2 regions of the Streptomyces sp. NPDC091377 genome follow, and region 1 is predicted to be linked to the other one. Evidence: riboswitches for the same ligand, from Rfam matches in the RefSeq annotation. Region 1 holds a riboswitch; the other holds the start of a gene.
What was found. A riboswitch is a leader RNA that binds a small molecule or an ion and turns the genes downstream of it on or off. The one in region 1 is predicted to bind S-adenosylmethionine.

Region 1 (5,429 bases):
GGTTCTTCTCCAGGTCCGCGATGACCTCACCGAGGTTGGCCCCGGCGGCGGAGACCTCGGCCTTCCCGTCGGTGTAGGTCCGCAGGATGGTAGGGATACGAACGGTGACGCTCACGATGTGACCTCCGGTCAGGGTGCTCGCCCCCGGCAGGGGCGCGGGACGGATGAAGGCAGGGCCCGAGGGCCCGTCGGCCCTAGCCCAGTCCGGCCTCGCGGAACGAGTCCAGGCTGGGCCGGATGGTCGCGGTCAGCCCGGTGTCGGCGACGGCGTCCAGCGTCTTGAGTCCGTCCCCGGTGTTCAGCACGACCGTGGTCAGCGAGGGGTCGAGCAGACCGTTCTCGATCAGCTTCCTCGTCACACCGACCGTCACCCCGCCCGCCGTCTCGGCGAAGATCCCCTCGGTCCGGGCGAGCAGCCGGATCGCGTCCACGACCTGCTCGTCCGTCACGTCCTCCACCGCGCCACCGGTACGGCGGGCGATGTCCAGGACGTAGGGGCCGTCCGCCGGGTTGCCGATGGCCAGCGACTTGGCGATGGTGTTCGGCTTCTGCGGGCGCACCACGTCGTGCCCGGCCTTGAACGCGGCCGACACCGGTGAGCAGCCCTCGGCCTGCGCGCCGAAGATCTTGTAGGGCCGGTCCTCGACCAGACCCAGGGCGATCAGCTCCTTGAGCCCCTTGTCGATCTTCGTGAGCTGGGAGCCGGAGGCGATCGGCACCACGAGCTGGTCGGGCAGCCGCCAGCCGAGCTGCTCGCAGATCTCGTACGCCAGGGTCTTGGAACCCTCGGCGTAGTAGGGCCGCAGATTGACGTTGACGAAGCCCCAGCCCTCGCCGGCCGGGTCGCCGATCAGCTCGGAGCAGAAGCGGTTGACGTCGTCGTAGTTGCCCTCGATGCCGACCAGCTCGCCGCCGTAGACCGCGGCCATGACGACCTTGCCCTGCTCCAGGTCGTGCGGGATGAACACACAGGAGCGCAGCCCGGCGCGCGCGGCGGCGGCGCCGACGGCGCCGGCGAGGTTGCCGGTGGAGGAGCAGGACAGGGTGGTGAAGCCGAAGGCGCGGGCCGCTTCCAGGGCCTGCGCGACGACCCGGTCCTTGAAGGAGTGGGTCGGGTTGCCGGAGTCGTCCTTGACGAAGAGGCCGCCGGTGACACCCAGCTCACGGGCGAGGTTGTCGGCCTTGACCAGCTTGGTCCAGCCGGGGTTGAGGTTCGGCTTGTCGGCGACGTCCGCCGGGACCGGGAGCAGCGGGGCGTACCGCCAGATGTTCGCGGGGCCGGCCTCGATCCGCCGGCGCAGTGCCTCGGTGTCGTAGCCCGAGAAATCGTATGCGGTCTCCAGCGGGCCGAAACACTCCTCGCAGGCGAAGACCGGGCCGAGCGGGACGCGGTGGCCGCATTCCCGGCAGGACAGGCCGGAGGCGGGTCCGAGATCGACGGTGGGGGCGGAAGTGCCGTGGTTCGCGACAGTCTGCACAGCCATGTGAGGCGAGGCCCTTTCTCCTCATCTTCCTCACGACGCATCTCGTCGTGAGACGGATTTGGCACCTTCCCGAGCCGGGAGCCTCGCGACGACGATCGTCAGTGATCGGTACGAGACCGGCTGGAGGGTTGCCGGGGCTTCATCGGGCCGTTTCCCTCTGCCCCTCTGGATGAGCTGTATGCGGTTATATGAGCGGTTGTGGATGCTGCGGACCTCCGACATGCGATGGTCATCAGCGTTGTTCAAGACTGTAACCGAAGGCCAGGACAGTTGAGATAGCCGTCCGAACCGCGAGATGGATCACATCCCGCGGTGAGATCCCTGTCATGCGTCCGAGCAGTGATCCGAAACAGTGAGGAGCCACGGACCGTGCTGGAAGAAGTCGAGCGCTGGCTGAGGACCCGCACCTGGTCGTCGTCCGACCGCCCGCTCCACCGTGTTCTGGCCGCCAAGCGCGCGACGGGCCAGACGGTCAGTGTGGTGCTGCCCGCGCTGAACGAGGCGGCGACCGTCGGTGACATCGTCGCCGTGATCCGCCGGGACCTGATGGTCCAGGTGCCGCTCGTGGACGAGATCGTGGTCGTGGACTCGGGCTCCACCGACCGCACCGCCGAGGTGGCCGCCGCCGCGGGGGCCCGGGTGGTGCACCGGGACGCGATCCTGCCGAGGATCCCGGCCGTGCCCGGCAAGGGCGAGGTGCTGTGGCGCTCGCTGCTGGTCACCTCCGGCGACATCGTCTGTTTCATCGACGCCGACCTCAGGGACTTCACCTCCGGATTCGTCTCCGGGATCGTCGGCCCGCTGCTCACCGAGCCCGGGGTCCAGCTGGTCAAGGGGATGTACGACCGTCCGCTCGCCGGCGCGGCCGGGCAGGGCGGCCGGGTCACCGAGCTGATGGCCCGCCCGCTGCTGAATCTGCACTGGCCCCAGCTGGCCGGCTTCGTCCAGCCGCTCGGCGGCGAGTACGCGGCCCGGCGCGCGCTGCTGGAGCGGCTGCCGTTCCCGGTGGGGTACGGGGTGGAGCTGGGCATGCTGGTGGACGCGCTGCACCTGGTCGGTCTGGACGCGCTCGCCCAGGTGGACGTGGGGGTGCGCAAGCACCGGCACCAGGACGGGCAGGCCCTGGGCCGGATGGCCGCCGCGATCTACCGCACCGCCCAGCTCAGGCTGGCCCGCGGCCATCTGGTGCGCCCGGCGATCACCCAGTTCGAGCGGGGCGAGGAGGGCTTCGAGCCGCGGACGTACTCCGTGGACACCGAGGAGCGGCCACCGATGGCCGAGATCGCGGAGTACGCGGCGCGGAAGGTGGCGTGAGGCGGGGCGCCCCGTGCGGGATGCGGCGCTGCGGGTTCCGGTTCCGGTTCCGTTTGCGGCCGGATGCCACGGCGCATGTGCCGGAACCGTACGTTTGAGCGTTTCCGGGGTGGGCTAGGTTCAGGCGTATGGCTGCAACCCTCGGTGCTGCTCGGGTCCTGGTCGCCTCCAACCGCGGCCCCGTCTCCTACGACGTCCGCGACGACGGGACGCTGCACGCCAGACGCGGCGGCGGCGGACTGGTGTCCGGGCTGTCCGCGATCGGGCCGGACACGGAAGCCCTGTGGGTGTGCTCGGCCCTCGGCGAGGGCGACCGGCAGGCCGTACGGCAGGGCGTCGGCGAACCGGGTGTCCGGATGCTGGACATCCCGGCCGAGGTGCACGCCGACGCCTACAACGGCATCGCCAACTCGGTCCTCTGGTTCGTCCACCACATGCTGTACCAGACCCCGCTGGAGCCCGTCTTCGACGCGGAGTTCCGGCGGCAGTGGGCGGCGTACGAGACCTACAACCGGGCCTTCGCCGAGGCGCTCGCGGCGGAGGCGGCCGAGGGCGCGGCGGTCCTGGTCCAGGACTACCACCTGGCGCTGGTGCCGGGCCTGCTGCGCGCGCTCCGCCCCGACCTGCGCATTTCTCACTTCTCCCACACCCCGTGGGCGCCGCCGGAGTACTTCCGGATGCTGCCGCGGGACATCGCCGGGCAACTGCTGCGCGGCATGCTGGGCGCGGACCGGCTGGGCTTTCTGACCCGGCGCTGGGCGGACGCGTTCCGGGCGTGCTGCGAGGAGTTCGCGGGCGGTGCCGGGGAGACCGTGATCGCGGTGCACGGGCTCGGCGCGGACGCCGACTTCCTGCGCCGTCGCGCCCACGAGCCGGACGTGGCCGAGCGCATCACGACCCTGCGCGAGGACATCGGGGCGGGCCGCCGCACGATCGTCCGGGTGGACCGCACCGAACTGTCGAAGAACATCGTGCGCGGGCTGCTCGCCTACGAGGCGCTGCTGGAGTCCCGTCCCGAGTGGCGCGAGCGGGTCGTCCATATGGCGTTCGCCTACCCGTCCCGCCACGATCTCGCGGTGTACCGGGACTACACGGCACAGGTGCGGCGCCGGGCGGAGGCGATCAACGCCCGCTTCGGCACCCCGGGCTGGACGCCGGTGCTCCTGCATGTCGAGGACGACTTCGCCCGCTCCCTCGCCGCGTACCGGCTGGCCGATGTCGCCCTGGTCAACCCCATCCGCGACGGGATGAACCTGGTCGCCAAGGAGGTCCCCGTCGTCTCCGACGAGGGCTGCGTCCTCGTCCTCTCCCAGGAGGCCGGCGCCTGGGAGGAACTCTCCGAGGACGCGCTGGGCGTCAACCCGTACGACGTCGTCGAGACGGCGGAAGCCCTGCACGAGGCCCTGACCATGGGCCGGGATGAGCGGGCGGAACGGACCAAACGCCTCGCGGCAGCGGCCACGGCCCTCCCCCCGGAACGCTGGTTCCTGGACCAACTGGAAGCCCTCACACCACCCAGCACCTGAGCCCGGGCCGGGGGTGACACGACCCGGCGGGGCGGGATGCGGCCCGGCGGGGCGGGGTGCCGCCCGGCGGGGCGGGATGCGGCCCGGCCCGGGCTCAGGTGCCGCCCGGCAGGGCGGGGTGCGGCGGGGTGCCGCCCTGCCCGGCAGGGCGCCGCCCGATACGGCGGGGGTGCCGCCCAGCGCGGCAGGATGCCACCCGGCGCGGCGGGGTGCCTCTCGGCAGGGCAGGGGGTGCCACCCGCCCAGTACGGCGGGATGCGAACCGGCACGGCAGGATGCCGCCCAGCAGGGCGGGATGCCGCCCGGCACGGCGAGATGCGGACCGGCACGGCGGGATGCGGGCCGGTGCGGCGGGGGTGCCGCCCGGCACGGCGGGGGTGCCACCCGCCCAGTACGGCGAGATGCGGACCGGCGCGGCGGGGGTGCCGCCCAGCAGGGCGGGATGCCGCCCGGTGCGGCGGGGTGCCGCCCGATACGGCGAGGGCGCCGCCCGGCGCGGCGGGGATGCCGCCCGGCGCGGCGCGAGGCCGCCCGGCGCGGCAGGGTGCCGCCGTGGCCCGCCCATGCGCCCACCCGTGCCGCCCCGCGGCGCGACCGCCCAGACCCGCCGCGCCCCCTCAGCCGCCGCCGACGCTCTCCGCCAGTCCCGTGAGCAGTCGGACCACTCCCTCCGGTCCTTCCACCACCACATCCGCCTGTTCCCGCAGCCGCGTGACCTCGTCGCTCCCGCTGCACACCAGCACCCCCGGCACCCCTTCGCCGCGCAGTGTCTCCACCGCCGCGTAGGCGGGAAGGTCTCCGAGGTCGTCCCCGGCGTACAGCACGGACCCGGCGCCCACCCCGCGGACGTACTCGCGCAGGGCCACTCCCTTGTCCATCCCGGGAGGGCGCAGCTCAAGGACGTAGCGCCCCGGCTCCACGATCAGCCCGTGCCGTGTGGCGAGGTCGCCCAGCGGTTCCCGCAGCGCCTCGAACGCCCCCTGCGGATCGGCCGCCCGCCGGGTGTGGACGGCCACCGCGCGCCCCTTGTCCTCGACCCACGCGCCGTCCACGTCCCGCACCAGTACGGGCAGTTCGGCCCGGGCCGCCGCCACTCCGGGGGGCG
Region 2 (5,429 bases), on a different contig from region 1:
TCAAGGACAAGCGCGAGCTGGAGTGGTCGGTCGACGGCATCGTGGCGTACTCCAAGATCTGCACCCACGTCGGTTGCCCGATCTCGCTGTACGAGCAGCAGACGCACCACGTGCTGTGCCCCTGCCACCAGTCCACCTTCGACCTCTCCGACGGCGCCCGGGTCATCTTCGGCCCCGCCGGTCACGCCCTGCCGCAGTTGCAGATCGGCGTGAACGACGAGGGCTATCTTCAGGCGCTGGGCGACTTCGAAGAGCCCGTCGGCCCCTCTTTCTGGGAGCGCGGATGAGCACCAACGAAACCACCGAGCAGCGGCGCGGGAAGGCGCCGGCGGGCGAGCGCGTCGCCGACTGGGCGGACGGCCGGCTGGGAATCTACTCCCTGGCCAAGGCCAACATGCGCAAGATCTTCCCCGACCACTGGTCGTTCATGCTGGGCGAGATCTGCCTGTACAGCTTTGTCATCATCATCCTCACGGGTGTGTATCTGACGCTGTTCTTCCACCCGTCGATGAACGAGGTGGAGTACGCCGGCTCCTACGTCCCGATGCAGGGTCAGCTGGTGTCCGAGGCGTTCAACTCGACCATGCACATCTCCTTCGATGTGCGCGGTGGTCTGCTGATCCGGCAGATCCACCACTGGGCGGCGCTGATCTTCCTCGCCGGCATGTTCGTGCACATGATGCGCGTGTTCTTCACGGGCGCGTTCCGCAAGCCGCGTGAGATCAACTGGCTGTTCGGGTTCCTGCTCTTCGTCCTCGGCATGTTCACCGGTTTCACCGGCTACTCGCTCCCGGACGACCTGCTCTCCGGCACCGGTGTCCGCTTCACGCAGGGCGCGATCCTGTCCATGCCGATCGTCGGCACGTACATCTCGTTCTTCCTGTTCGGCGGGGAGTTCCCGGGCGGCGACTTCGTGGCCCGCTTCTACTCCATCCACATCCTGCTGCTGCCGGGCATCATGCTCGGTCTCGTGGTCGCCCACCTGATCCTGGTCGTCTACCACAAGCACACCCAGTTCGCGGGTCCCGGCCGCACCAACAAGAACGTCGTCGGCATGCCGCTGATGCCGGTCTACATGGCCAAGGCCGGTGGCTTCTTCTTCCTGGTCTTCGGCGCCATCGCGGCCATCGCGGCGATCGCCCAGATCAACCCGATCTGGGTGCTCGGCCCCTACCGGCCGGACCAGGTCTCCACCGGCGCCCAGCCCGACTGGTACATGGGCTTCGCGGAAGGACTCATCCGGTTCTTCCCCGGCTGGGAGGTCAACTTCTGGGGCCACACCCTGGTCCTGGGCGTGTTCATCCCGCTGGTGCTGTTCGGTGTGGTCCTGATGGCCCTCGCGGCGTATCCGTTCATCGAGTCCTGGATCACCGGCGACAAGCGCGAGCACCACATCCTGGACCGGCCGCGCAACGCCCCGACGCGTACCGCGTTCGGTGTCGCCTGGATCACGATGTACATGATCACGCTGGTCGGTGGTGGAAACGACCTGTGGGCCACCCACTTCCAGCTGTCGATCAACGCCGTCACCTGGGTCGTACGGATCGGCTTCTTCGCCGGACCGATCATCGCGTTCATCATCACCAAGCGGATCTGCCTCGGCCTTCAGCGCCGGGACCGCGAGAAGGTGCTGCACGGCCGCGAGACCGGCACCATCAAGCGGCTGCCGCACGGTGAGTTCATCGAGGTGCACGAGCCGCTCAGCCAGGAGCAGCTGCACACCCTCACCGCGCACGACCAGTACGAGCCGGCCATGGTCGGCGCGGCCACCGACGAGAACGGTGTCGCCCGCAAGGTGAAGGCGCCGGACAAGCTCCGCGCCAAGCTCAGCAAGGCGTACTACGGAGAGGACTCGCAGATCCCGAAGCCGACGGCCGAGGAGTACAAGGAGATCACGAGCGGCCACGGCCACCACTGATCCCCGCGCGTTCGCCACACACCGAGGGCCCCGCTCCAGCCGGAGCGGGGCCCTCGTCCGTGGTACGGACGCCCGTCCGGACCTCCGCCCCGGCTGGATAGGGTGGACCCGCAAGGGCAGACCCGTCCCGCCGACGGCGCGGGACCTCACCCAGGAGCGGCTGATGAGCGCTGTGACCCCCGCTGGAGGCGACACCGCGGCGGGCCGTTCCTGGCCCGGCGTACTGAACTCGCTGCTGTACGGACGCGACCAGAGCGCCGACGCCACGGCCTGGGCGATGGACCGGATCATGCGCGGCGAGGCGACCGACGCGCAGATCGCCGGATTCGTCGTGGCACTGCGCGCCAAGGGCGAGACCGTGGAGGAGATCAACGGTCTGGTCCGGGCGATGTACGAGCACGCCCACGTGATCGAGGTGCCCGGCCGCACCGTCGACATCGTCGGCACCGGCGGCGACGGCGCCAAGACCGTCAACATCTCCACCATGTCGGCGATCGTGGTGGCCGGCACCGGCGCCACCGTCGTCAAGCACGGCAACCGGGCCGCGTCCTCCGCGTCGGGCGCCTCGGACGTGCTGGAGAAACTGGGCGTGAACCTGGAGCTGACGCCCGCGCGGGTGACCGAGGTGGCCCGTGAGGCCGGGATCACCTTCTGCTTCGCGATCAAGTTCCACCCGGCGTTGCGGCACGCGGGCGCCGCGCGCGGCCAACTCGGGATCCGTACCGTCTTCAACATCCTCGGTCCGCTCACCAACCCCGCCCGGGTGCGTGCCCAGGCCGTCGGGGTCGCCGACCCCCGGATGGCGCCGGTGGTCGCGGGCGTCTTCGCCGAGCGCGGCAACTCCTCGCTGGTCTTCCGGGGCGACGACGGCCTGGACGAGCTGACCGTCACCGCCACGTCCCGGGTGTGGGTGGTGCGCGACGGGAAGGTCACCGAGGAGACCTTCGACCCCCGGGACGTCGGGATCGACCTGGTGCCGGTCGAGGCGCTGCGCGGCGGCGACCCGTCCTTCAACGCGGAGGTCGCGCGGCGGCTGCTGGACGGGGAGCGCGGGCCGGTCCGGGACGCGGTCCTGCTGAACTCGGCGGCTGCGCTGGCCGCGCTGGATCCCACTTCGGCGTCGCTCTCCGAGCAGATCCGGGCGGGGATGGAGAAGGCGGAGCGGGCCATCGACTCGGGGGCGGCGAAGCGGACGTTGGAGCGGTGGGTTGCTGTGAGCAACGGGTAGCTCCGCGGGTCGCTCCGCGGGTTGGTGTCGGGGGGTTGGGGGGCGGGGGTGCGTGGTCGTCTGCGACGGCGTGGGGGGTGGTTGCGCAGTTCCCCGCGCCCCTTGGGGGTGGTGGGTTGGGGTGGGTTGTTGGGTGCGACGGCGTGGGGGGTGGTTGCGCGGTTCCTCGCGCCCCTTGGGGGGTGGTGGGTTGGGGTGGGTTGTTGGGTGCGGCTTCGTGGGGGGTGGTTGCGCGGTTCCTCGCGCCCCTTGGGGGGGGTGGGTTGGGGTGGGTTGTTGGGTGCGGCTTCGTGGGGGCTGGTCGCGCAGTTCCTCGCGCCCCTTGGGGGGGGGCTGGTCCTTGTGGTGCTTTGTTCGGGGTGGGAGTTGCGCTTTGGGGTGGGGGCGTCGTAGATTTTCTGATCAGGTCATGAGCGACAGCCATCAGGCCCCGGCCGGCTGTCCGGCAACCCTCCGTCCGTGGCGGGGTGCCCCGGGTGAAGACCAGGCCGTAGGCAGCGAGGTCTATGGCAAGCGCGGACCCCTCGTGTCACCGGGGTCCCGGTCGTCGAGGAGCCTTTTCGTGAGCAAGCGAATGCGGTAGGGCCGCAGAGCCCCGCCTCCGCATCCCCTTTTTCTTTCTTCGCCCGCGCTTGAGCGTCCCGCTCGTGCGGTGAAGTCCGCCTGCCTTCACGGGAGTTCAGCCATGCCCATTTCCGCCGCCGCCCCGTCCGTCTGCGCCCCGCTGCCCGTGCTCGGGCGGGACGTCACCGTGCCGCTGGTCACCGGGGGCGAGGTGACCTATGCCGCGCTCGACTACGCCGCCAGCGCGCCCGCGCTCCAGCGGGTGTGGGACGACGTGGCGGCCTACGCGCCGTACTACGGCAGCGTGCACCGGGGGGCCGGGTATCTGTCGCAGCTGTCGACCGACCTGTTCGAGAACGCCCGCGCGACCGTCGCCGGGTTCCTCGGCTGCCGGGAGGACGACCAGGTCGTCTTCACCCGGTCCACCACCGACTCCCTGAACCTGCTCGCCGCCGCCCTGCCCGCCGACTGCCAGGTCTTCGTCTTCGAGACCGAGCACCACGCCTCCCTGCTGCCCTGGAAGGACGCCCGCGTCACCTACCTCGACGCCCCGCGCACCCCGCGCCAGGCCGTCGAGACCCTGGAGCGCACCCTCGCCGACCGCGACCCGTACGGCCCCGCCCTGGTCTGTGTCACCGGTGCCTCCAACGTCACCGGCGAGCTGTGGCCGATCAAGGAGCTGGCCGCCGCCGCCCACGCCCACGGCGCCCGGATCGTCCTGGACGCCGCGCAGCTCGCCCCCCACCACCCCGTCTCCGTCACCGACCTCGACGTGGACTGGGTCGCCCTCTCCGGGCACAAGCTGTACGCCCCCTTCGGCTCGGGCGTCCTGGCGGGCCGTGCCGACTGGCTGCGCGCGGCCGACCCCTACCTCGCGGGCGGCGGCGCCAGCCGCAAGGTCACCCGGCGCGCGGACGGGGGAGTGGACGTGGAGTGGCAAGACAGCGCCGCCCGCCATGAGGCCGGCTCGCCCAATGTGATCGGCGTCCACGCCCTCGCCTCCGCCTGCAAGGCGCTCACCGAGGCGGGCTTCGACTCCCTGGTCGCCCGGGAGGAGCGGCTCATCGACACCGTCCGCGCCGGGCTCGCGGACATCCCCGAGGTGCGGATCCTGTCCCTGTTCGGCGACGACGCCCCGCGCGTCGGGGTGATCTCCTTCGTGGTCGACGGCTGGAACAGCTCCCACTTCGCCGCCGCGCTCTCCGCCGAGTACGGCATCGGCGTACGCGACGGACTGTTCTGCGCCCACCCGCTGGTGCGCACCCTGCTGGGCAGCGACCCGCAGACGCAGGGCGAGTGCGGCGCCCCCGAGGCGGCGCCGGGGGAGAAGTCCCTCAACGCCATCCGGGTCAGCTTCGGCGCGGGCACCCCGGACGAGCATGTGGAGCGGTTCGTCCGGGCCGTGCGGGAACTGGTCGCCGACGGTGCCCGCTGGAGCTACCGCACGGTCGACGGCCGCTGCGTCCCGGACACCTCCGCCTGAGCCGGCAGGCGGGCCCCCAGCACGATCATCCGCAGCGCCCGCTCGGTGGCGTCGGTGAGCAGCTCGGCGGCCCGCACCAGCGCCTCCGCCAGCGCCATCGGGGCGGGCAGGATCCCGTGGAAGGCGTCCACCCCGGGCACGTCCCCGGCACCCTTGCCGAGGGTGCCGGCCAGCGCCAGCACGGGACGGTCGTAGAGCTTGGCGCGGCGGGCCACCTCGCCCGGCACCTTGCCGCG

Region 2: linked by a shared signal. The riboswitch ahead of ACIQNG_RS30260 (aminotransferase class V-fold PLP-dependent enzyme) and the one ahead of thrC (threonine synthase) in region 1 are both predicted to bind S-adenosylmethionine.

Annotation. Positions count from the first base shown of each region.
Region 1 is NZ_JBIVUE010000032.1:14,714-20,142, reverse strand. It holds gene ACIQNG_RS37620 (MoaD/ThiS family protein) at 1-115, opposite strand, end outside; gene thrC (threonine synthase) at 195-1,484, opposite strand; SAM riboswitch class I at 1,503-1,660, opposite strand; gene ACIQNG_RS37610 (glucosyl-3-phosphoglycerate synthase) at 1,854-2,798, shown strand; gene ACIQNG_RS37605 (trehalose-6-phosphate synthase) at 2,927-4,324, shown strand; gene otsB (trehalose-phosphatase) at 4,942-5,429, opposite strand, start outside.
Region 2 is NZ_JBIVUE010000017.1:90,875-96,303, forward strand. It holds gene ACIQNG_RS30245 (Rieske 2Fe-2S domain-containing protein) at 1-287, shown strand, start outside; gene ACIQNG_RS30250 (cytochrome bc complex cytochrome b subunit) at 284-1,918, shown strand; gene trpD (anthranilate phosphoribosyltransferase) at 2,082-3,146, shown strand; SAM riboswitch class IV at 3,552-3,668, shown strand; gene ACIQNG_RS30260 (aminotransferase class V-fold PLP-dependent enzyme) at 3,832-5,193, shown strand; gene ACIQNG_RS30265 (glycerate kinase) at 5,148-5,429, opposite strand, start outside.